Regions from separate parts of the Glutamicibacter sp. JL.03c genome, predicted to be linked through region 3. Evidence: riboswitches for the same ligand, from Rfam matches in the RefSeq annotation. Region 3 holds a riboswitch; each other region holds the start of a gene.
What was found. A riboswitch is a leader RNA that binds a small molecule or an ion and turns the genes downstream of it on or off. The one in region 3 is predicted to bind S-adenosylmethionine.
Positions count from the first base shown of each region.

Region 1 (6,912 bases), 320 kb from region 3:
AATCCCGGCTGGTCTTCCACCCGCTGTTCCTGGCTGATCCGCACATCTTCATCTCGCGCAGCAACCCGCTGGCTACCCGGGACCAGGTCACACTCGAAGACCTCGAAGACCTGCCGCGGCTGACCTTCGACCAGGGCGCGAACAATTCCTTCTACTTCGCCGAGGAAGTGCTCTCCACGCGCTCCAGCCAACGCGAAATCCAGGTTTCGGACCGCGCCACCATCTTCAACCTCATGATCGGCCTGGGCGGGTACACGATTTCCACCGGCATCATCAGCGACGAGCTTGATCCCTCCATCGTTGCCATCCCGCTGGCGATCGAAGAGAGCATCGAGATCGGCTGGATCGACCACGCCGCGATCCCGCTCACCGACCAGGCCCAGCGCTACCTGCAAGAAGTCCGCGCCGTGGTGGCCAGCTTCGGGGTGGAAGTGCTCGGCTGAGCCGCCCACGGCGTAACTCCCGGTCATCGAGCACCTCTCCATCGTCATAAACTTCGGCAAAAACCTTGAAATCACGCAGGTCCTGTTCAATTCACCGCGTCATAAAGTGGCGCCAGCCACCGCGTCATCATGACAACTTGGCGACATATGAAGCGTGGTGGCCTTGTATGAAGCCAACCGCCCGATAGCGCTTGCACGCTTTGGGAGCCATGCCCAACCATGGAAGAACAACAAACCATCAAGAGCGACTAAGAGATCTGGCTCGTTGACGTCGCAGCAACCATCGGGAAACCGAAAGGTGCTAATGCCAGGAACGATGGAGCAGTTCCGAACGCGCTTTCGCGCTGTGCTTCGTGTTGCCACACGACGCCAATCGGTGCACTCCCTCGCAGAGAATCGAGGAGGAGCCATGAGCCAAGGAACCGATGCGGTCCACGCAGGATACCGCCCCAGCGGAGACTTCCGCCCAATGCTGCCGCCACTGCACAATTCCGCAGCCTACCAATTCCAGTCGCACGCCGAAGCGATCGAAAAGTTCGCGCTGCGCCAGGCCGGCTTTACCTACTCACGCACCGGCAACCCCACCGTCTCGATCCTCGAACAGCGCGTGGCAGCACTGGAAGGTGGAGCCCACGCGGTAGCCACCGCCACCGGCCAGTCCGCGGTTGCGTTGTCTTTGCTGGCGCTGACCCAGGGACCTAAGCACATCGTGGCTTCCTCCTCGCTCTACGGCGGCACCGTGGATCTGTTCACCGACACCTTCGCCGACTTTGGCATCCGCATCAGCTTTGTGGATCAGGCCGATCCTTTGGCTTGGGCACAGGCCATCGAGGAAGACACCCGCGCATTTTTCTTGGAATCGGTCTCCAACCCGCTGTGCACAGTGGCCGATCTTCCCGCCATCTCGGCCATCGCCCACGAACACAACATCCCGGTGGTCGTGGATAACACCCTGGCCACCCCGCTGAACGTACGCCCGCTGGACTTCGGAGCCGACATCGTGGTCCACTCGGCCACCAAGGGCCTGGCCGGACACGGCTCGGTTTTGGGCGGGATCGTTGTGGATTCGGGGAAGTTCGACTTCTCCGACACCGCGCGCTGGCCGCAAATCGCAGCCCCACGAGTGCGACTGAACAATACTTCGCTGTTTGAACGCCACGGGTCGGCTGCCTACGCGATGCTGGTCCGCTCCAAATTCCTGCACGATCTGGGTCCAACCCTGGCCCCGGCCAGCGCCCAGGGCATCCTGGCCGGCATCGAAACCCTGCCGGTACGCGCCGCCCACGTGCAGCGCAGCGTCACCACCCTGATCGAGAAGCTCTCTGCTCACCCGGGCATCGCGGCCATCCACCACCCGTCGCTGCCCACCCACCCGAGCCACGAGCTGGCCGCCAAGATCACACCCAAGGGCACCGGCTGCGTGGTGGCCATCGAACTGGCGCACCCTACGTTGGTTTCCCCGGTGATCGATGGGCTCAAGCTGATCTCGCTGGCCGCCAATGTGGGGGATACCCGCACCATGATTTCGCACCCGGCGACCATGACGCACTGCCGACTCTCGGCTTCCCAGCTGGCCGACGCCGGCCTGAACACTTCAACCCTGCGCCTCTCGGTTGGCCTGGAAGACCCGGCCGACCTGCTCGCAGATCTCACCCAGGCCCTGGATCTGGCATTGGACCAGGCCCTGGCCCCGCAAACCCAAGGAGCATGAGATGACTGGCTTCAACACCCAGGCCGTGCACGCCGGCCAGCACAAGGACCCGCACACCGGCGCCGTGGTCCCGCCAATCTACCAGACCAGCACCTTCATCCAGGACGGCATCAACGTGCTGCGCTCCGGGCATGAATACTCCCGCGGCTCGAATCCCACCCGCGACGGGTTCCAGGACCAGCTCACCGCGCTGGAACACGGTGCAGCTGGCTTCGCCTTCGCCTCCGGCATCGCCGCCGAAGACGCACTGCTGCGTGCGGTGCTCGAACCGGGCGACCACATCATCCTCGGGGCCGACGGCTACGGCGGCACCAACCGGTTGATCTCCAAGCTGCACAGCAAATGGGGCATCACCTCCTCGGCGGTGGACATCACCAGCCTGGATTCGGTGCGTGCCGCGGTGCGCCCGAACACCGCGCTGCTCTGGGTGGAGACCCCCTCCAATCCGCTGCTGGGCATCGCAGATCTGGCCGGATGGGCTGCCATCGCCCGCGAACACGGCGCCCTGCTGGTCGTGGATAATACCTTCGCCACTCCTTACCTGCAGCGCCCGCTGGATTTTGGCGCCCATGCGGTGGTCCACTCCACCACCAAGTACATCGGCGGGCACTCCGATGTGCTCGGCGGCGCGGTGATCGTGGCCGACCATCACTTCCGCGGCCAAACCCTGACCGAAGCGGTGGGCTACCAGCAGTTCGCCGGGGGAGCGGTGGCCGGACCGCAGGATTCCTACCTGGCTGCCCGCGGGCTGAAGACCCTGGGCCTGCGCATGGAACGCCACTGTGCTTCCGCGGATAAACTGGCCCGCTGGCTTGACGCTCAGCCCGAGGTCACCCGGGTCTACTACCCGGGCCTGGAATCCCACCCGGGCCACGAGCTGGCAGCCCGACAGCAGCGCGGTTTTGGCGGGATCGTCTCGCTGGCCCTGGAAGACGAGGCCGCCGCCCGCGCCTTCGCCCAATCCATGGAGTACTTCCAGCTCTCGGTCTCACTGGGCGGGGTGGAATCCCTGGTCTGCTACCCGCGCGAAATGACCCACGCCTCGCTGATCGGCACCGAGCTGGAAATCCCGGCCAATCTGGTCCGCCTCTCGGTGGGCATCGAAGAGGTCGAAGATCTGATCGCCGATCTTCAGCGCGGGCTGGCCGCGGCGCGTGCTGCTTCGGCACCGTCCGTTCAACCGGCCACCTCTACCGTGCGTGAAAAGGCCCTGGAAAACGCCTGATCGTTTCGAACCGCGATTATCGGGCGGCGTGCCCCTTCCCCAAAGGATAGTAGTTGGGGAAGGGTGGGTACATGATCGGAATTCTCAATCGGCTCATCGAGCAAATCGAGGCGAATCTGCGCGAGCAGATCAACCTCGCTGAGCTGGTGCGCGCCGAAGGCACCACCGAATACCACGTGCGACGGATGTTTTCCTCGCTGGCCGGCATGCCGGTCTCCGAGTACATTCGCCGGCGCCGCATGACCCAGGCCGCCGCGGACCTGCTCACAGGCGAGGACCTGCTGAGCATTGCGGTCCGCTACGGGTACGGTTCGGCCGAGGCCTTCGGCCGGGCGTTCCGGCAGGTCCATGGCGCGTCCGTGGCCGAAATCCGCGAGAATGGCGGCCCCCTTCGAAGCCAGCCAATCATCAGGTTCAGCCTGAACGTCGAAGGGAAACGCCCCATGGATGCACGAATAACGCAACGAGAAAATTTCCAGCTCATCGGATACGCCGCACGCGTCCCGCTGATTCATCAGGGGGCCAACCCGCACATCCAAGCCCACATAGCCTCCATCCCGGTGGCCGAACATGCCCGGCTCAAGGCTCTGTCGGCCGCCGAACCGGCCGGGCTGCTGCAGGTCAGCGACCAGGTCGATGCGGACTACCGCGAAGGCAGCGAGCTGACCTACCTGCACGCGGTCGCGGTGCCAGCCGACGCCCCGGTGCCCGAGGACCTGGATTCCATCCAGGTTCCCGCCGGGGCCTGGGCGGTATTCAGCGTGTCGGGCCCCTACCCGGCGGCGCTGCAGGAGCTCTGGGCCTCCACGGCCACCGCGTGGTTCCCGTCCAATCCGTGGCGTTTGCGTCCCGGCCCGTCCATTGCCGCCGTGCTCGATCGGGCCGCTGATTTCAGCACCGCGACCTGCGAGCTCTGGCTGCCGGTGGAAGCCGACCGCTAGCCTTATCCACACCTCGTAATTGCTTGCCCTGCGTAGTATTTTGCGTGGGGCATGCTCGTTTCCATGGACACAGCGCAGGCACTGAAGAATCTGGCTGAGGCGAACACACTGATCGCCTCCGCCACTGCCGTGTTCTCCGGCGATCTTCCCGCCGGCCACGCCGCCTACTTCGCGCTGCTCACCGAAGAACTAGGCCAACAGCTCACCCGCGCACAAATTGAGGCAGCCCACGCGGTCCGCTGCACCGGCGCCCACAAACTCGACCAACAATCCTTCCAAGCCATCGCCGATGCCGGCACCAACCCCACGCTCGAGCAGATCGAGGCCGCAGCCGGTCACACCACCGCCGGACGCACCCACTTTAGTAGTGCCTCCGGGTTGCTGCAGGACTGGTTAGATATTCCACGGGTCACCGCTTCATCCCGACTGATCCAAGCCGACTGCTTGATTGGCGGGGTGAATGAGGCAGGCCAGCCCATCGCCCCGTGGTTGCCTCAGCTCGCCGAACAATTCATGGATCCTGACGTCGACCCACGCCCGGTCGCTGCTACGGCCACGAAACTGCATTCCGCCCGCAAAGATCTGGGCGAGGGCAAAGCCGGGCGTAAAAAGAAAGAACAACTCCAAGCCGACGCACTGGCTTTCCTGCGCACCGACCCGAAGTCCGCACGCAAACACATTAACGCGCTCATAGCCGAGGTGAAATCCGGCGAACGCCCGATCAAGGCCCTGCTTGAGTGCATCGGAATTTTTAGACGCGGCCTGCGCCAAGGCCTGGTCGAATATGTGCTGCGCTTACTTCCTTCTCAGGCGGCTTTTATCGAGGCCTACCTCGCCAAGATGGACAATCCGGCTACCGTGGCCGGTAACCGCGAGCACTTGAAGGACGCCGAAGCTCATTTCACCGGGGAACCGGGGAGCGACTGGGACGATGAGGAGTCGATGCCCGACTGGGCCAAGGGCGGGAACCGTTCTGGACCCGCCGAGCCGGAGCAATCAGCACCACCGGAAACATCGCCAAGTTCGCCGAAACCGGATGAACACAAACCGTGGGAAGACATAAAGCCCGAACGCCGCCGGCTACTGGGACTGCTAACTCTGTTGATGGGAAGTTCACCCACAGGTTCCGGTATATCATCACCGCCCGCAGCGCAGGTCAGCATCGTGTTGAACTGGGAAAAGATGCAACAGCAGTTCAAGGACTTTGCTGTCACTTCCAGCGGATTGCCCCTCACCCCCGGTGAAGCACGAGCCGCACTCTGTACCGCCGGCGTTTACCCGCTGGTACTCAATGGCACTTCTCTGCCCCTGGACCTTGGCCGAACCCAACGGCTCTTCTCCAAGGCGCAGGGCCGGGCGATCCGCGCCGCCTATCGGGGCTGCTCCTACCCGGGCTGCAGCATGCCTGCGCAGCGGTGCGAACTCGACCATCTGGACCCGTGGGAGAAAGGCGGTCGCACCGATATCGCCTCGGCGGACCTGAACTGCCCGATCCACCACATCGCCCGGCACTGCTCGCTGTTCCGGACGGTCAAGATCCCTGGCAGCCGGCCGCTGGTGCTGCTGTCCCCGGAACTCGACCCGGAACAGAAGCTACGCGCTAATACCTATTTCATGACGCCGAACGAGGCGCTGGCCGCCGAAACCTTGGCCGAACAGATGACCGCGCGGTGGCGGGCAGGTCAGCTGGAATTGGAATTCGCCGCGGCTTAGGAGTTGGCCGCAAGGTGCTTGGCGGACAGCTCCAGGTAATGCTCGGCGTTGACGTTCAACCCTGCAACCTCTTCATCGCTGAGTTCACGGCGCACCTTGGCCGGAACGCCGGCCACCAGCGAGCGCGGCGGGACCTGCGTGCCTTCCAGGACCAGTGCGCCGGCAGCCACGAGCGACTGCTCGCCAATCACCGCGCCATTCATGATGGTCGCGCTCATCCCCACCAGGCAGCCATCGCCCACGGTGGCGCCGTGCACCACCGCCGAGTGTCCGACGGATACGCCCGCGCCCAGCGTGCAGGGGTAACCGGCATCCGCGTGGAGCACCACGTTGTCCTGCAAGTTGGTGCCTTCGCCCACGCGAATCGGTGCGGAATCCCCGCGCACCGAGACCCCGTAGAAGGCGCTGGCCCGCGTCTCCAGCACCACGTCCCCGCTCAGCACGGCGGTGGGGGCGACAAAAACGTTCTCGGCGACCTGCGGGGTCGACCCGTCAATGGTAATAATGTGGCTCATGCCACCCACTCTAATTGCCGCGGGGGCGCGGTGCGAGTTACGAGAAGACGATGGTCCGCTGGCCGTCGAGCATCACGCGATGCTCGGCATGCCACTGCACGGCACGGGTCAGCGTGCGACCCTCCACGCTGCGTCCCAGCTCCACCAGCTGCTCGGCGGTGCGGGTGTGCGAAACATGGGTGACTTCCTGGTCGATGATCGGGCCCTCATCCAGATCCGCGGTCACATAGTGCGCGGTGGCGCCGATCAGCTTCACGCCACGCGCATAGGCCTGGTGATAAGGCTTGGCACCCTTGAACGACGGCAAGAAGGAGTGGTGGATGTTGATGACGCGGCCTTCCATCCGCTCGCACAGCGAGTCGGA
Region 1 is NZ_CP107575.1:733,364-740,275, forward strand. Features, by position in the region: gene OF385_RS03390 (LysR family transcriptional regulator) at 1-443, shown strand, start outside; SAM riboswitch class I at 676-766, shown strand; gene OF385_RS03395 (O-acetylhomoserine aminocarboxypropyltransferase/cysteine synthase family protein) at 853-2,154, shown strand; gene OF385_RS03400 (cystathionine gamma-synthase) at 2,156-3,379, shown strand; gene OF385_RS03405 (AraC family transcriptional regulator) at 3,451-4,320, shown strand; gene OF385_RS03410 (HNH endonuclease signature motif containing protein) at 4,384-6,033, shown strand; gene OF385_RS03415 (gamma carbonic anhydrase family protein) at 6,030-6,548, opposite strand; gene purU (formyltetrahydrofolate deformylase) at 6,586-6,912, opposite strand, start outside.
Region 1: it holds a riboswitch for S-adenosylmethionine, as region 3 does, so the genes downstream of both, OF385_RS03395 (O-acetylhomoserine aminocarboxypropyltransferase/cysteine synthase family protein) here and OF385_RS04880 (hypothetical protein) in region 3, are expected to answer to the same signal.

Region 2 (6,912 bases), 1.1 Mb from region 3:
TGGAATGCCACGGTGATGGTTTTGGTGGGACCAGCACGGTGCTTTGCGATGATGACATCGGCCTCGCCGGGGCGATTTTCCTTGTCATACACGTCGTCACGGTGCAGCAGGATCACCATGTCGGCGTCCTGCTCGATGGAACCTGATTCACGAAGGTCCGAAACCATTGGCCGCTTATCGGTACGCTGCTCGGAACCACGATTCAGCTGCGACAACGCAATCAGCGGAACATCCAGTTCCTTAGCCAGGAGCTTGAGGTTACGCGAGAACTCGGAGACTTCCTGTTGACGGGATTCCACTCGCTTGCCCGAGCTCATCAGCTGCAGGTAGTCAAGGATGATCATGCGCAGCTCGTTGCGCTGCTTCAGGCGACGGCACTTCGCTCGGATTTCCATCATGGACATATTCGGCGAATCATCGATGAACAGCGGCGCCTCATTCAAGCGCCCCATAGTGGTGGCAATCTTGGTCCACTGCGCATCTTCGACCGAACCCTTACGCAGGTCTTGAAGCTGGATGGATGCCTCTGCGGAAAGCAGGCGCATCGCGATTTCATTGCGGCCCATTTCCAAGGAGAAGAAGACCGTAGCCATGTTGTTCTTGATGGCTGCCGACCGGGCAAAGTCCAAGGCAAAAGTTGATTTACCCACTGCCGGACGGGCGGCGATGATAATCATCTGCCCGCCCTTCAGGCCCTGGGTCAGTTCGTCGAATTCATAGAATCCAGTAGGCACACCGGTAATACCGTCACCGGCATTGGCGGCGTTTTCGATTTCATCGACAGTGCCTTCGATGATGTCAGAAAGACGGACATAGTCTTCACTGCTGCGGTTTTCCGCGACCTTGTAGACCTCGGCCTGGGCTTCGTTGACGATGGCGTCGACTTCGCCGTCTGGCGAGTAGCCCATCTGGACGATACGGGTACCGGCATCAACTAGGCGTCGCAGAACGGCACGCTCACGCACGATTTCTGCATAGTATCCGGCGTTGGCCGCGGTGGGCACCTGCTGAATAAGATTGTGGAGGTAGGCGGCCCCGCCAACGCGGGAAATTTCACCGCGCTTGGTCAGCAGGTCGGCTACGGTCACGGCGTCGGCTGGCTCGCCTCGACCGTACAAATCGATGATTGCCTCGTAGATGGATTCGTGGGCCGGACGATAGAAGTCGGTTCCGCGGAGCGCTTCGACAACGTCAGCAATGGCGTCCTTGGATAGCATCATGCCGCCGAGCACGGACATCTCTGCTTCGACATCCTGTGGCGGCTTGCGTCCAGCATCGGACTCTCGTCCTTCGTATACCGGCTCAGCACTCATTACAGACACTTCCATCCCCTATTGACCCCACTGGGAAAATTCATCCTTGCCCTATGGCAACGGTCCATCTTGTCAGTTGAGACCGACAGTTCAATGATGAACAACTGTGGATATTTCTGTCCCAAGGCCAACAGTAGGGCTGATGTTCACCCACGTAAACCCCATTATCCACAGCCTCTGTGCATAACATACCCTCATCTGTGGACTAGCCTGTTCACTAGCTGGGGAGAAACCTGTGGATTAATGTCGACTACCCAACCGTAACAGCTTCTGATTAGGCCTTTCACAATTTCACAACTGTGGACAGAAAGAGATTTTATTGAACCTACCGCTATGCCGCCAATAGTTATCAACAGCCGCAAACGACCGAAATTCAGAGATTTTCGCGTTTTTCGCATAGTTCTACACACTGTACCCACAGCCATGTGGATAACTGTGTGGATGTGGGTGCATAGGCAAAACCCTTAGTCATCTCAATTAATGAGGAAATATCCTGCGCCAGACTATCGGTAGTCCACATTTTCACAGTGGCCCACCTATCCACACCGTGGATAACTATTGCTTCACATTCAACGCATGACGAAATGCATCAAGGCCTGTTGTGGATCACCTAGGTGATCCACAACAGGCCTTGATGCGCCTACTGCTTGGAAACGTTAGACGAGTTCAGAAACTGGGATCGAATGAAATCGAGAATCATGGAAGATCTGCGGCGAGTGCTGAGATGCGTGATGCCCGTGCACCTCCAAGAGCACAACCCAGTGGTCTCCTGCCTCAACCTCGTTGTAAATCGATGTTTCCAGCCAGAGGGTGGACTCTTCGATGAACAGGGCGCCCTGTTCAGAAACCACGGTATCCACACCGAGGAATCGATCGCCCTTCTTCGAAGCGATCTGCGTGCAGACCCCTCCATTAAGATCGCTGAGAACCGAAACACCGATGTGGCTGGCCCCACGCAGTTTCGGCCAGGTATTGGAGGTCTTCTGGACTGCAAACATCACCAATGCCGGCTCCAACGAAACCCCCACAGTGAATGAGGATGCAACGATGCCGGTTTTTACGCCGTCCACTTCTGCACACAGAGCGGCCACGCCTGAGGGATGTTGAGCGAAAACCCTGCGTAGGGTTAGCGGGTCAAGTTCACGATTCAATGACATGGCTCGATTCCTTCGGGTCTTGCCCACCGCGTCAGACCCAGTGGACTTGGCGGATCGGAAGCTTCCGAATGTGCTTGTCCCTGAGATTTCACGCCGTGCGCGGTACTTGTTCTGACGCCATTTGGAGCAGAACCGAATCCTCACCTGGAGCACCCCACTACCGTTGAGAGGGTTGCCGATCAGCAAGCCAGGGCTTTTAGCTGATGCTCTTGATTCTGCTTAAAACGATATGGCTCATGACGAACCACCGTCAAACAATTCACTTCGCAAATCGCAATATTCAACAAAATATTCGACACCAAGATGCTTCTGAGGGGCTGGAACAGCCTTTTGTTCATCAGAACTACCCACGCCCACCGTGGCAACTCGAGCCGCTCATGTGATCGCCGCCGTAATGCAATAACCTATGACGGCCAGGCAGCATCACCAGGTGCTGCGCCTTCGCCGCTTTTATCAAACCGCCCGCCGTAGCGGAACCGAATTTCCCGCTCGAGCACCATGGGAGACCAAGCGTGCCCTGCTCATATCGGGGCAGCTGCCTGAACCCACTGGGTGAAGCGCACCATCATCTTCCCAGGACATCTACGGGTAAAGTGCAAAAGAACGTATTGCGAGCCTAGGCCGTTGTGCGGCAGCCCAGCGCCTTACACCTTTGGAGTCACCCATGAGTTCCGCAGAACCGCGAATCCCCGAGAAGACCAGCCGCTTCACCGAGAGCATCGGACTGGTCTTTGACGACATCACCGCCACGTCCGTGCGCGGACATGCCGATCTGAACGAAAACCACCACACTCCGTGGGGCGTAGTGCATGGCGGGGTGTATGCCTCGATCGTTGAAAGCGCCGGCAGCGTCGGAGCCAGCTACGCGGTGGCCGAACGCGGGCAATTCGCCGTCGGCGTGCACAATGCCACCGACTTCTTGCGTCCCTCCACCGGTGCGCGCGTGCAGGTTGCTGCCAAGGCGCTGTTCCAAGGCAAAACCCAGCAGTTGTGGGAAGTTGTCATCACCGATGAGGCCAGTGGAAAGGAACTCTCGCGCGGACAATTGCGCACCCAAAACGTAGATATGCCCAGCGCCTGAGCGTATCCTAGGTGGCACCCAGCGGATCAGTTTCGGAGGCTTACCATGAGTGCCACCTATACCTTTGACGTGTTCAGCAGCCTTGATGGCTTCGGCAGTGCCGGCAGCGATTGGGGCGGCTACTGGGGAAAACAAGGGCCAGAGCTGTTGGCCCATCGCCTCGGGCTCTACACTCCTCCATGCCGCATGGTTTTCGGTGCGAACACCTTCCGCTTATTCAGTCTCTTCTGGGCAGAAATCGAGATGAATCCCGAGGTTGAAGACGCGTGGGGCGTGGCTTTGCACGACAAGCCGGCCACCGTCATCTCCACCACCTTGGAAGAGCCGCTGTCTTGGCCTAATGCCACGCTGGAGCGTTCGGATGCCTTGGACGTTGTCGCCCAGCTCAAAGAAACCTCAGATGTGCCGCTGCGCTCCCACGGTTCCCTGGCCATGAACCATTCTCTGCTGGCGGCAGGCCTGGTGGACTTCATCCAGGTGAGCATCTTCCCGGTGCTGACCGGGCATAGCGGCTCTGCTCCGGTACTCGGCGGGGTCGACGACTATGACTTGGAACTTGTCGATTCGAAGCTTTTGGATGGTCGGATCCAGGAACTGACGTATCGCCCGACGCGCCATCATCCGGCGCACGCATAGCCGCCCGATGAAGCCTATCCGGGGCACTTGCCTGCTGCTCGGCGCAGTGTTCCTCGCCGGATGCTCCGCGCCAACACCACCTCCACTTCCCGCTGCCGAATCGCAAACCACTTCAAAACCACTGGCCAGCGGCTTGGAAGCTCCGTGGTCCATGGTCTACGTCAAGGACACCTTGCTGGTCAGCGAACGCGATTCCGGGAGGATCCTGGAGGTTGCGGAATCCGGACAGCACCGTGAAGTTTCCCGGATCAATGATCTCGCAGCCAAAGGCGAAGGCGGGCTGCTGGGCCTGGCCTTCCTCGCCCCGGATAAGCTCTACGCCTATTCCACCGCGGAATCCGGTAACCGCATTCAGCAGTTCACCGTGCAAGGCAGCGCCGGCCACCTGTCTTTATCGGCTCCGCAGACCCTGCTGGACTCCCTGCCCTCGGCCAATATCCACAACGGCGGACGGATGGCCATCGGTCCGGATGGAATGCTCTACGCGAGCGTGGGCGATGCGTCCAACCCTGGGCAGGCCCAGGACCTGCAGGCGCTGGGCGGCAAGATCCTGCGCATGGCACCCGATGGAAGCATCCCGGAAGACAACCCCTTCGAGAATTCCCTCGTCTACAGCTATGGGCACCGCAATGTGCAGGGCTTGGCATGGAGCGATGATGGCAGCATGTACGCCAGCGAATTCGGGCAAAACACCTTCGACGAGCTGAACGTCATCGAGGCCGGCGGGAACTATGGCTGGCCCGAAGTCGAGGGGAAAGACGGCGCAAATGGGCAGTATACCGACCCGATTGCGCAGTGGCCACCCTCCGAGGCCAGCCCCAGCGGCATGGCGATCCTCGATGGCACCGCCTACCTGGCGAATCTGCGCGGCGAAGTGCTGCGGACGGTGGCACTTCACGCGCCGGCCACCGAGCATGAGCTGCTTGATGGCCGGCTCGGCCGGCTGCGCGATGTGCTGGTGGATCCTGGCGGCTCGCTGCTGGTGCTGACGAACAACACCGACGGGCGTGGCCGGCCCGGTCCTGGCGATGACCGGATCGTGCGCATCCACCCTGGCCAGGCCGACGGCTAGCTGGCCGGGCGCATGTCTCCGGTTTCCTGGAAGCGCTGGTGCCAGCTCAGCGCTTCGCCCAGCAGGTGCGGGGTGTGCTTGCCGTAGCTGTCCTTGCAGGCACGATCGAAGTAGTCCTGCAGCAGTGGACGGTATTCGGGGTGCGCGCAGTTGTTGATGACCAGCTGGGCACGCTGCTTGGGCGAGAGGCCGCGCAAATCGGCCAGGCCCTGCTCGGTAATCAGGATCATGGTGTCGTGCTCGGTGTGGTCCACGTGCGAAGCGAAAGGAACGATGCCCGAGATCTTGCCGCTCTTGGCAGTGGATGGGGACATGAACACCGACAGGTAGCCGTTGCGGGCAAAGTCGCCAGAGCCGCCGATGCCGTTCATGACATGGGAGCCGAGCACGTTGGTGGAGTTCACGTTGCCGTAGATGTCGGCCTCGATCATGCCGTTCAATGCAATGCAGCCCAGGCGACGGATGATCTCCGGGTGGTTGGAGATCTCCTGGGCGCGCAGCAGGATGCGTTCGCGGTAGTGCTCCACGTTCTTGTTGAACTCGGCGATGCCCTCGGCAGACAGCGAAAAGCTGGTGGCGGAGGCGAACTCGATGGTGCCGTCCTTGATCAGCTCCAGCATGCCGTCCTGGATGACCTCGGTATAGGCGCTCAGGCCCTTGTAGCCGCCGCGGGCCAGGCCGGCGAGCACCGCGTTGGCGATATTGCCGACGCCGGACTGCAGGGGCAGCAGCTTCTCGGAGAGGCGGCCGGCGCGGATTTCCGAGTCCAGGAAACCCAGCAGGTGATCGGCGATCTTCTCGCTGGTCTCATCCACCGGGGCGAAGGGGCTGAGCCGATCGGGCGCATCGGTTTTCACCACGGCGACGATCTTGTTCACGTCCACGTCCAAGTACTTCTGGCCGATGCGGTCGCGCACCGTGGTCAGGTTGATGGGCTTGCGGTGCGGTGGCAGCGCGGTGCCGTAGTAGACATCGTGCATGCCTTCCATGGCCGCGGACTGCTGCTCGTTGACCTCGATGATGACCTTGTCGGCCATTTCCAGCCAGGTCTTGTTATTGCCCACTGAGCTGGAGGGGATCAGGTCGCCGTCGGCGGTGATGCCCACGGCTTCCACGATGGCCACGTCGATCTTGCCGTAGAAGCCGAACCAGGCGTGCTGGGCGACATGGGAGAGGTGGATGTCCATGTACTCCATGTTGCCGTCGTTGATGCGGCGGCGCAGCTCCGGGTCGGACATGTAGGGCAGGCGCAGGTTCATGCCCTCGGCCTTGGCCAGCACACCGTCCAGCTCAGGGGCGGTGGAGGCGCCGGTGAGCACGTTGATCTTGAAGTCCTTGCCTTCTGCGTGCTGGCGTTCCATCTGGGCGGCCAGGGCGCCGGGAACGGCTTTCGGGTATCCGGCACCGGTGAAGCCGCTCATGGCTACGGTCATGCCCGGCTTGATGAATGCTGCCGCCTGTTCGGCGCTCATCAGACGATCAGCAAAGGCCCGGTGTTGGATACGCTCGTGCAAAATAAACCCCTTCGAAACTCCGTTGTGACGTAGGTCTATAACCTGCATCTCACCGGAATACTTTAGCCGTTATCGCCGGCAAGTCAGACTACGAATGGGCCGATAGAGCGGTGGGTGGCGCTTTTCTCGATGAGTTGCC
Region 2 is NZ_CP107575.1:3,536,855-3,543,766, forward strand. Features, by position in the region: gene dnaB (replicative DNA helicase) at 1-1,313, opposite strand, end outside; gene OF385_RS16395 (flavin reductase family protein) at 1,970-2,470, opposite strand; SAM riboswitch class IV at 2,568-2,685, opposite strand; gene OF385_RS16400 (PaaI family thioesterase) at 3,135-3,551, shown strand; gene OF385_RS16405 (dihydrofolate reductase family protein) at 3,597-4,187, shown strand; gene OF385_RS16410 (PQQ-dependent sugar dehydrogenase) at 4,195-5,259, shown strand; gene OF385_RS16415 (acetyl-CoA hydrolase/transferase family protein) at 5,256-6,731, opposite strand.
Region 2: it holds a riboswitch for S-adenosylmethionine, as region 3 does, so the genes downstream of both, OF385_RS16395 (flavin reductase family protein) here and OF385_RS04880 (hypothetical protein) in region 3, are expected to answer to the same signal.

Region 3 (6,912 bases):
TTCCTCAGGCTCGGTCACCGGAATCTGGAGCGAACCTCTGGCGGTCGCGATCTACGTCATCATTGCGATCCTGTTGCTGCTGCCGCTGCTGGTCGCCGCCATTCGCCGCTCGCGCGGAAAGCACGATGTTCTCGCCGAGCAGATTTTTGGCGAAGAGCACCTGGAGCCAAAGCACAAGGCCGCTGTCAACAGCGAGGGGCAGGAGCAGAACGGGAAGGACGAATCATGAGCATAGTTGTCGGATACATTCCTTCTCCCGAAGGCGAGACCGCACTGGCCGGGGCCATCGAGGAAGCACGGCGCCGCGATGCCAAACTGGTGGTGGTCAATTCCTCCAAGGGCGACCAGCTGGTCGATGACCGGCTCATCGATGCCAAGCAGTACCACGAGCTGGAGTCCCGCTTGGCCGAGACCGGACTGGACTTCTGGATCGAACGCCGGTCCCAGGGCGTTGATGCCGCAGACCAGATTCTGCAGGTTGCTGAGGCTCAACGGGCACAGTTGATTGTGATTGGGCTTCGCAAGCGCAGCGCCATGGGCAAATTCCTCATGGGTTCGGTCGCACAGCGCGTCCTGCTCCAGGCAGGTTGCCCGGTGCTATCGCTGAAAGCCAGCAACGACTGGTAGGGCATGAAATAAGCAAGGCATTAACGGAGAGCGGGCCAGCACCATGTGGTGCTGGCCCGTCCTCCGTGGTGAGCTACTTCTGGTACGGATTGGTTGGCGGAGTGGTTCCGCCATCGGCAGGGCCGGTCTGTGGACCACGCTGAGTCGGGTACTGCGTGGTCGGGTTGCTGTAGCCCTGGGGCGCGGACGGATTGCCTGGGTACGGTGCATCCCCGACTTCGAAGGGAGGACGCCCGCCAGCCAGGCGAATCAGCTCGGCAGTATTCTCCGCGGTACGGATCGAAGCGATCAGCGACTCAAGCCCGGCACGGGCCAAGACCAGGTAGATCAGGACAAACAATGGGCCGATGATGATCAGCATCAACAAGCCGAACAAGGCATCTTCGGAGAACGCTGCGATCACCATCGCAATGTAGCCGAGAACAAGGAAGACCATGATCAAGATGTAGACAATCTTGATGATCGATGGGGTGACGAACTTCCTGAAATCAAAATCGAAAAGGGCTTTCATCCTGCCGCCTGCTTTCTGCTGAAGAAACGAATGACATAGCTGAGACTATCGAACTCATAGTCACGACGAAAGTAGATCTAGATAATAGTTCCTACTCGATCACATCATTCAAGAGATCAAACCGTCGATTTAGGACTTGCTTATCGCCTCTCTTAATGCCGAAAGAAGCAATGCCACAGAACCAGGATTCGCGTTCGGACCCATCAACCCGATGCGCCACACGGTATCGGCGTACTGCCCGACTCCCCCGCCAATCTCAATGTTGAAGCGGTCCAGCAGGTAACCGCGCACCTTGGCCGAATCGACACCCTCGGGTACCTCCACCGTAGTCAGCTGAGGCAAGCGGTACCCTTCCTGCGCAAAGAGTCCCAGGCCCATATCCTGCAACCCATTTTGCAACAAGCTGCCTGCTTCCTGATGACGCGCGGTGACCGCGTCAAGCCCCTCGGACAGGATGCGTTCAATACCAGCTTCCAACGAGGCCACCATCGCTACCGGAGCAGTGTGGTGATAGGTTCGGCCGCCACCGGTGGACCCGGTGGCATAGCCGCCGAGCAAGCCAAGATCCAGATACCAGGATTGGGGCTTGAGCACGCGGCGCTCAAAGGCGCGATCGGAAATGGTGAAGGGCGCCAGTCCCGGGGCGACACCAAGGCACTTCTGCGTACCGGCATAACCCACATCGATTCCCCACTGGTCGGCAAGCACCGGCATGCCGCCAATGGACGTCACCGCATCGGTGATCAGCAGTGCCTCTCCCTTGCCTGCTCCCAAGGCGGCGATGTCCGAGACCACCCCGGTGCTCGTTTCCGCGTGCACGGCAGCAATCACCGCAGGGTTGGGATGAGCTTCTGCCACACGCTGCGCGTCCACCGGCGTGCCGTATGCGTGGTCAACCCGGACAACCTCGGCACCCACACGTGACGCGACTTCGCACATGCGCTCGCCGAAGAGGCCATTAACGGCGATTACCGCAACGTCGCCAGGGTTGATGGTGTTAACAAACGCCGCTTCCATGCCGGCCGAACCGGTGGCACTCAGTGGCAAGGTCCGCAGGTTCTCGGTCCCCCACAGCGTGCGCAGGCCATCGGCCACACGATCCATGCGGGCAATGAATTCCGGATCCAGATGACCCAGCAACGGCAGTCCCAATGCGGCCGTCGCTTCCGGATAGGGGTTGCATGGACCAGGTCCAAAGAGGTGACGCTGAAGAACTGTATTGCTCATGATGTCTCGCATTCCTGCTCATCTCGGACGTTCAAATCAACTTCAGCCTAGCCGTTGGCCTGCCGTTCGCTCGGTAATACTTCGAGTGGAAACGCCAAGATGCTATTTTCAAAGGTGCGCCAGCCTCGGATCCCTGCACGGACAGCGAGTTCGCGAGCAGCCGGCGATAGCCCGCCATGCTCCACTGCCGTCAACAACGAAATGATGTCATGACCCGCGATACAACAAGCACGCGCCACCTAGCACCGCTCTTCGCCGCCGGATTCACTACCGCTTTTGGAGCACATAGCATTGCTGCAGGCCTCGGATCCGAATTCGAGGCACTAGGTTCCAGCCTGTTCACGCTGGGCATCTTGCTCGCCGTCTACGATGTTGCCGAAGTCATTTTGAAACCGGTATTTGGAACCCTGAGCGACCGCATCGGCGCAAAACCGGTGATTCTCGGCGGCCTCATTGTATTCGCACTCATGTCGACCCTGGGCATCTTCGCGCATTCAGCACTTGCTCTGGGCCTGGTCCGGCTTGGCCAGGGTGCTGCGGCCTCGGCGTTTTCGCCCGCGGCCTCCGCAGCGGTGGCTCGGCTCTCCGGGCCTCGCCCTGGCCAGTATTTCGGCCGATACGGCGCTTGGAAAACCCTCGGCTACGTCTTGGGCCCCCTGATCGGTGCCGGCTTGATCTTCGTCTCCGGCTTCCCCGCGCTCTTTGCCTTCATGGCAGTAATCTCGTTGACCGCGGCGATCTGGGTGTGGCGCAGAGTGCCGGTCCTGCCCATGCTCCCCAAGCGGCGTTACACGCTGGCAGATCTTGCGCGCCAAACGGTGCAGCCCGGTTTCCTGGTGCCGACCATGGTTCTGGCTGCGGCTACCGGCGCGTTGGGCGCGGCCGTTGGCTTCCTGCCGCTGATCGGCTCGAGGCTCGGACTCGACGAGATGCAAAGCATGGGCGTGGTGTCGATATTGGCGATCTGTTCGGCCCTCGTACAGCCATGGATCGGCCGGATCAAGGACCAGGCCAAGATCAGTTTTGCCGCAGGCATGGCTCTTGGCCTCCTGCTGCTCATCGCGGGACTGGTCTCGGTCGCGATCTGGCAAAGCTTTGCCACATTGTTGCTGAGCGCGCTGCTTCTGGGAACCGGCGTCGGGATCGCTACACCGCTGGGCTTTGCGCATCTAGCCTCGACGACTCCCGAAGAACGCATTGGGCGCACCATGGGATCAGCAGAACTCGGGCGCGAACTCGGGGACGCCGGCGGTCCGATCCTGGTGGGTGCCGTCGCTGCCGCGGCCAGCGTCTCGGCGGGCTTATGGGCCCTGGCCGCCGTGATCTTGGCTATTGCTTTGCTGGGAATCCTGATGCTTCGCTTGCCTGAATCCCCCTCCAAACAGGGAGCAATCGCATAGAACTCTGGAAACCGCCTAGGTGCGGTTGAAGCCTTGCCAACTTTGTACAAGGCTGGGAGGACAAATGCGAAAGGAGTACCCCGTGAAGAAAATCCTGATGGTCCTAACTAGCGTTTCCGAACTCGGTGCTGGCGGAGACCCCACCGGATATAACGTCGCGGAAGCAGCTCATCCTTGGAAGGTCTTCCGAGATTCAGGGCATTTCGTCGACTTTGCCTCGATCAAGGGCGGACAGCCTCCCCGTGACACTGTCGATACGGACGATCCAATCCAGGTGCAATTCACTGAAGATGAAACGACCCGGGCCGGCCTGTACAACACGGCCAGGGTGGAAGTCATTGACCCGGAGCAATACGACGCGATCTACCTAGTAGGCGGTCACGGCACCATGTGGGATTTCCCCGACAATGAAGGCCTGCAAAAGCTCATTGGGGATATTTATAACAAGGGTGGAGTCGTCGGCGCAGTGTGCCATGGCCCGGCGGGTCTGCTCGATGTGGAACTGCACCACGGCATCAAGCTGCTCAGCGGCAAGGATGTCGCGGCCTTCACCAACGATGAGGAAATAGCCGTTGGCAAGGATCAGATCATCCCCTTCTTCTTGGCCGACAAACTGGTCGAGCAAGGCGCCAACCATATCCCCGCGGATAATTTTGAAGAGAACGTTCAAGTCTCCGAACGTCTGGTCACCGGCCAGAACCCTGCGTCGGCCGCAGGAGTCGCTAAGGAGATGGAGAAGCTTCTCGCAGAAGTAATCCACCAGGAAAAGGCAGCCGAAGAAGCCGCTGCCGAAGCCGAAGCGGACTAAAAATCGGCGTCACCCTCGCAAAGATGACGTAAAAATTGCGCTTGAACCCGTGCCATCGCACGGGTTCAAGCTCTTTTCGGCCCACTGAGTTCCACGATAACGTTCTCCAGCTAGAGGCTGGCTCAACGAGGATCCAGCACTTCGCAGCCGAGCCCAAAGAGCTGATAGTGATTGATGTGTACCCATCCCGAGTGGCCGAGAGACCTGGCTCTGCGATGCCGCAGCAACCTATCCAGCTGATGAAGAATGAGCTTTTGCGGATATGGTGCTACCGCCAGAACCGATGGAAAGGTGGCTTTGGCATGTCTTCGCAGGCCCCGGATCATATCCTTACCACCCACGCCGGCTCCCTGCCGCGCACCCCGGAGCTCTTGGCGGCAACGCGGCCAAGGAGAACTATCCCGAGGATGTTGCCGGTTTTACCGAATTGCTCTTACCCGCTGTGGCGGATGTCGTCCAGCTAAAACGCATTGCCGGGATTGATATTCCCAATGATGGCGAATACGGCCGTACGATGTCCTCGCCGGTGGACTACGGGGCCTGGTGGAGCTATTCCTTCGCACACCTTGAAGGCTTGGAATCTACGACCGTGGACCGGCGGGCTGAAACGGAAGTTCGCCGCTCTTCGCGTTATGTTGTTGCCAGCCCCTGAAAGAGGATCATAGGGGCCGTCAACAACATAACGGGTTGGAACAGTGCTGCAAGAAATTCAGTGGAAAATTCCCTCATGAGGCCTTTCGGCCATAAAAAAGTCCCCGCCTTCCACAAGGAAGGCGGGGATCTTCGCACCAGCGCGAGAGACTACTTACGCAGGCCCAAGCGCTCGATCAGCGAACGGTAACGCTCGATGTCGGTGTTCTTCAGGTAGCCGAGCATACGACGACGACGACCAACCAGAGCCATCAGGCCACGGCGGGTGTGGTGGTCATGCTTGTGCATCTTCAGGTGCTCGGTCAGGTCCGAAATACGGCGGGACATGACGGCAATCTGAACCTCAGGCGAACCGGTGTCACCCTCGTGGGTAGCGTAAGCCTTGATGATTTCGTTCTTGATAGTGGCATCCAATGCCATAACAAACTCCTAGAGTTGGACCGCGTTCATAAGTCAGTGCAAACGCCGAAACGTTTACGGCGGATACTCGCAACCGCGGACTGCAGCGAGAACCATCGTCAATCATATCACCGTCGGGGACGCCGACGGGACCTCCAAGCATGGGTGAGATACGGCACCTGCACCCTTGCGGATGGCTCGTGTCCAAGGTGCTCGGTCCAATACCATCGAAGATTCGCTTCGACCTTGGCTTGTGTCGTTGCCGTTGCCTTGCGGTAATAACTGCGGGATTTGGTCAGTTCAACGATTTCTGGGAAGTCCAGCGGCATGGACCAGTGCCAAATTCCGTGTTCGGGCTTCCGGAACTCCGGGCCTAGCGGCGGTTCAAGCTCGGGACGATGCACGTCGCCAGCGTGCATGATGCGGGCCAGCCGGTGAACCCAGGGAATCGAGACATCCAATTGGTTCCACAGCAGCGTCAGCCATCCATGATCACGCAATAACCGGGCCGCTTCTGCGCTGGCCTTGGGATGATCAACCCAGTGCCAGGCCTGTGCGTAGGTCACCAAATCAAAACTGTTCCCGGCCAGACCGGTTGCCTCGCCGTGAGCGCAGAGCATTGCTACTTCGGGAAGTCGATTGGCCAGAACCGAAAGCATGGCTTCGGACGGATCAACAGCGGTAACATCCAGGCCGCGACCCACAAGTTGCTCGGTGAAAATTCCTGAGCCACAACCGATATCCACTGCCTCGGCTGGGTGGTTTTGCAGGGTGAAGTCCAAAGCCTCGTCAGGATAGGACGGACGAATCTTGTCATAGCTCTCGGCATCCGATTGGAAAGCAGAAGCTAGTTCATCACGTCGCTGCGCGCTGACCACGAAGGCTCGTTGTGGCAGGGAAGGGATTTCAGCCATGAATTCTAGTGGCGTTCTGTAGCCAAAACGGTTCGCGCCTGGTCTACGTCTTCGGTCATTTGCTCGATCAACGCTTCGATGCCACGGTAGGCAACCATGGGGCGGAGGTGTGCGATGAACTCCACCACGATCTGCTGACCATAGAGGTCAAAATCTTCGACGCCTTCTTCCGGGCGGTCGATCACGTGAGCCTCGACGACTCGTGAAACACCGTCGAAAGTCGGGTTGGATCCCACTGAAATTGCTGCTGGCCAGCGGACCTCGGCCTCGTCGATAACCCAGCCGGCGTAGACTCCGTCGGCAGGAATGATGCCGGTGGCTTCAGGATCAAGATTGGCCGTAGGGAAACCCAATTCACGTCCGCGGGCGTGGCCA
Region 3 is NZ_CP107575.1:1,051,897-1,058,808, reverse strand. Features, by position in the region: gene OF385_RS04910 (tripartite tricarboxylate transporter permease) at 1-229, shown strand, start outside; gene OF385_RS04905 (universal stress protein) at 226-627, shown strand; gene OF385_RS04900 (DUF4282 domain-containing protein) at 701-1,138, opposite strand; gene OF385_RS04895 (pyridoxal-phosphate-dependent aminotransferase family protein) at 1,268-2,365, opposite strand; gene OF385_RS04890 (MFS transporter) at 2,575-3,765, shown strand; gene OF385_RS04885 (type 1 glutamine amidotransferase domain-containing protein) at 3,848-4,573, shown strand; SAM riboswitch class I at 4,753-4,863, shown strand; gene OF385_RS04880 (hypothetical protein) at 4,857-5,225, shown strand; gene rpsO (30S ribosomal protein S15) at 5,375-5,644, opposite strand; gene OF385_RS04870 (class I SAM-dependent methyltransferase) at 5,752-6,537, opposite strand; gene OF385_RS04865 (bifunctional riboflavin kinase/FAD synthetase) at 6,543-6,912, opposite strand, start outside.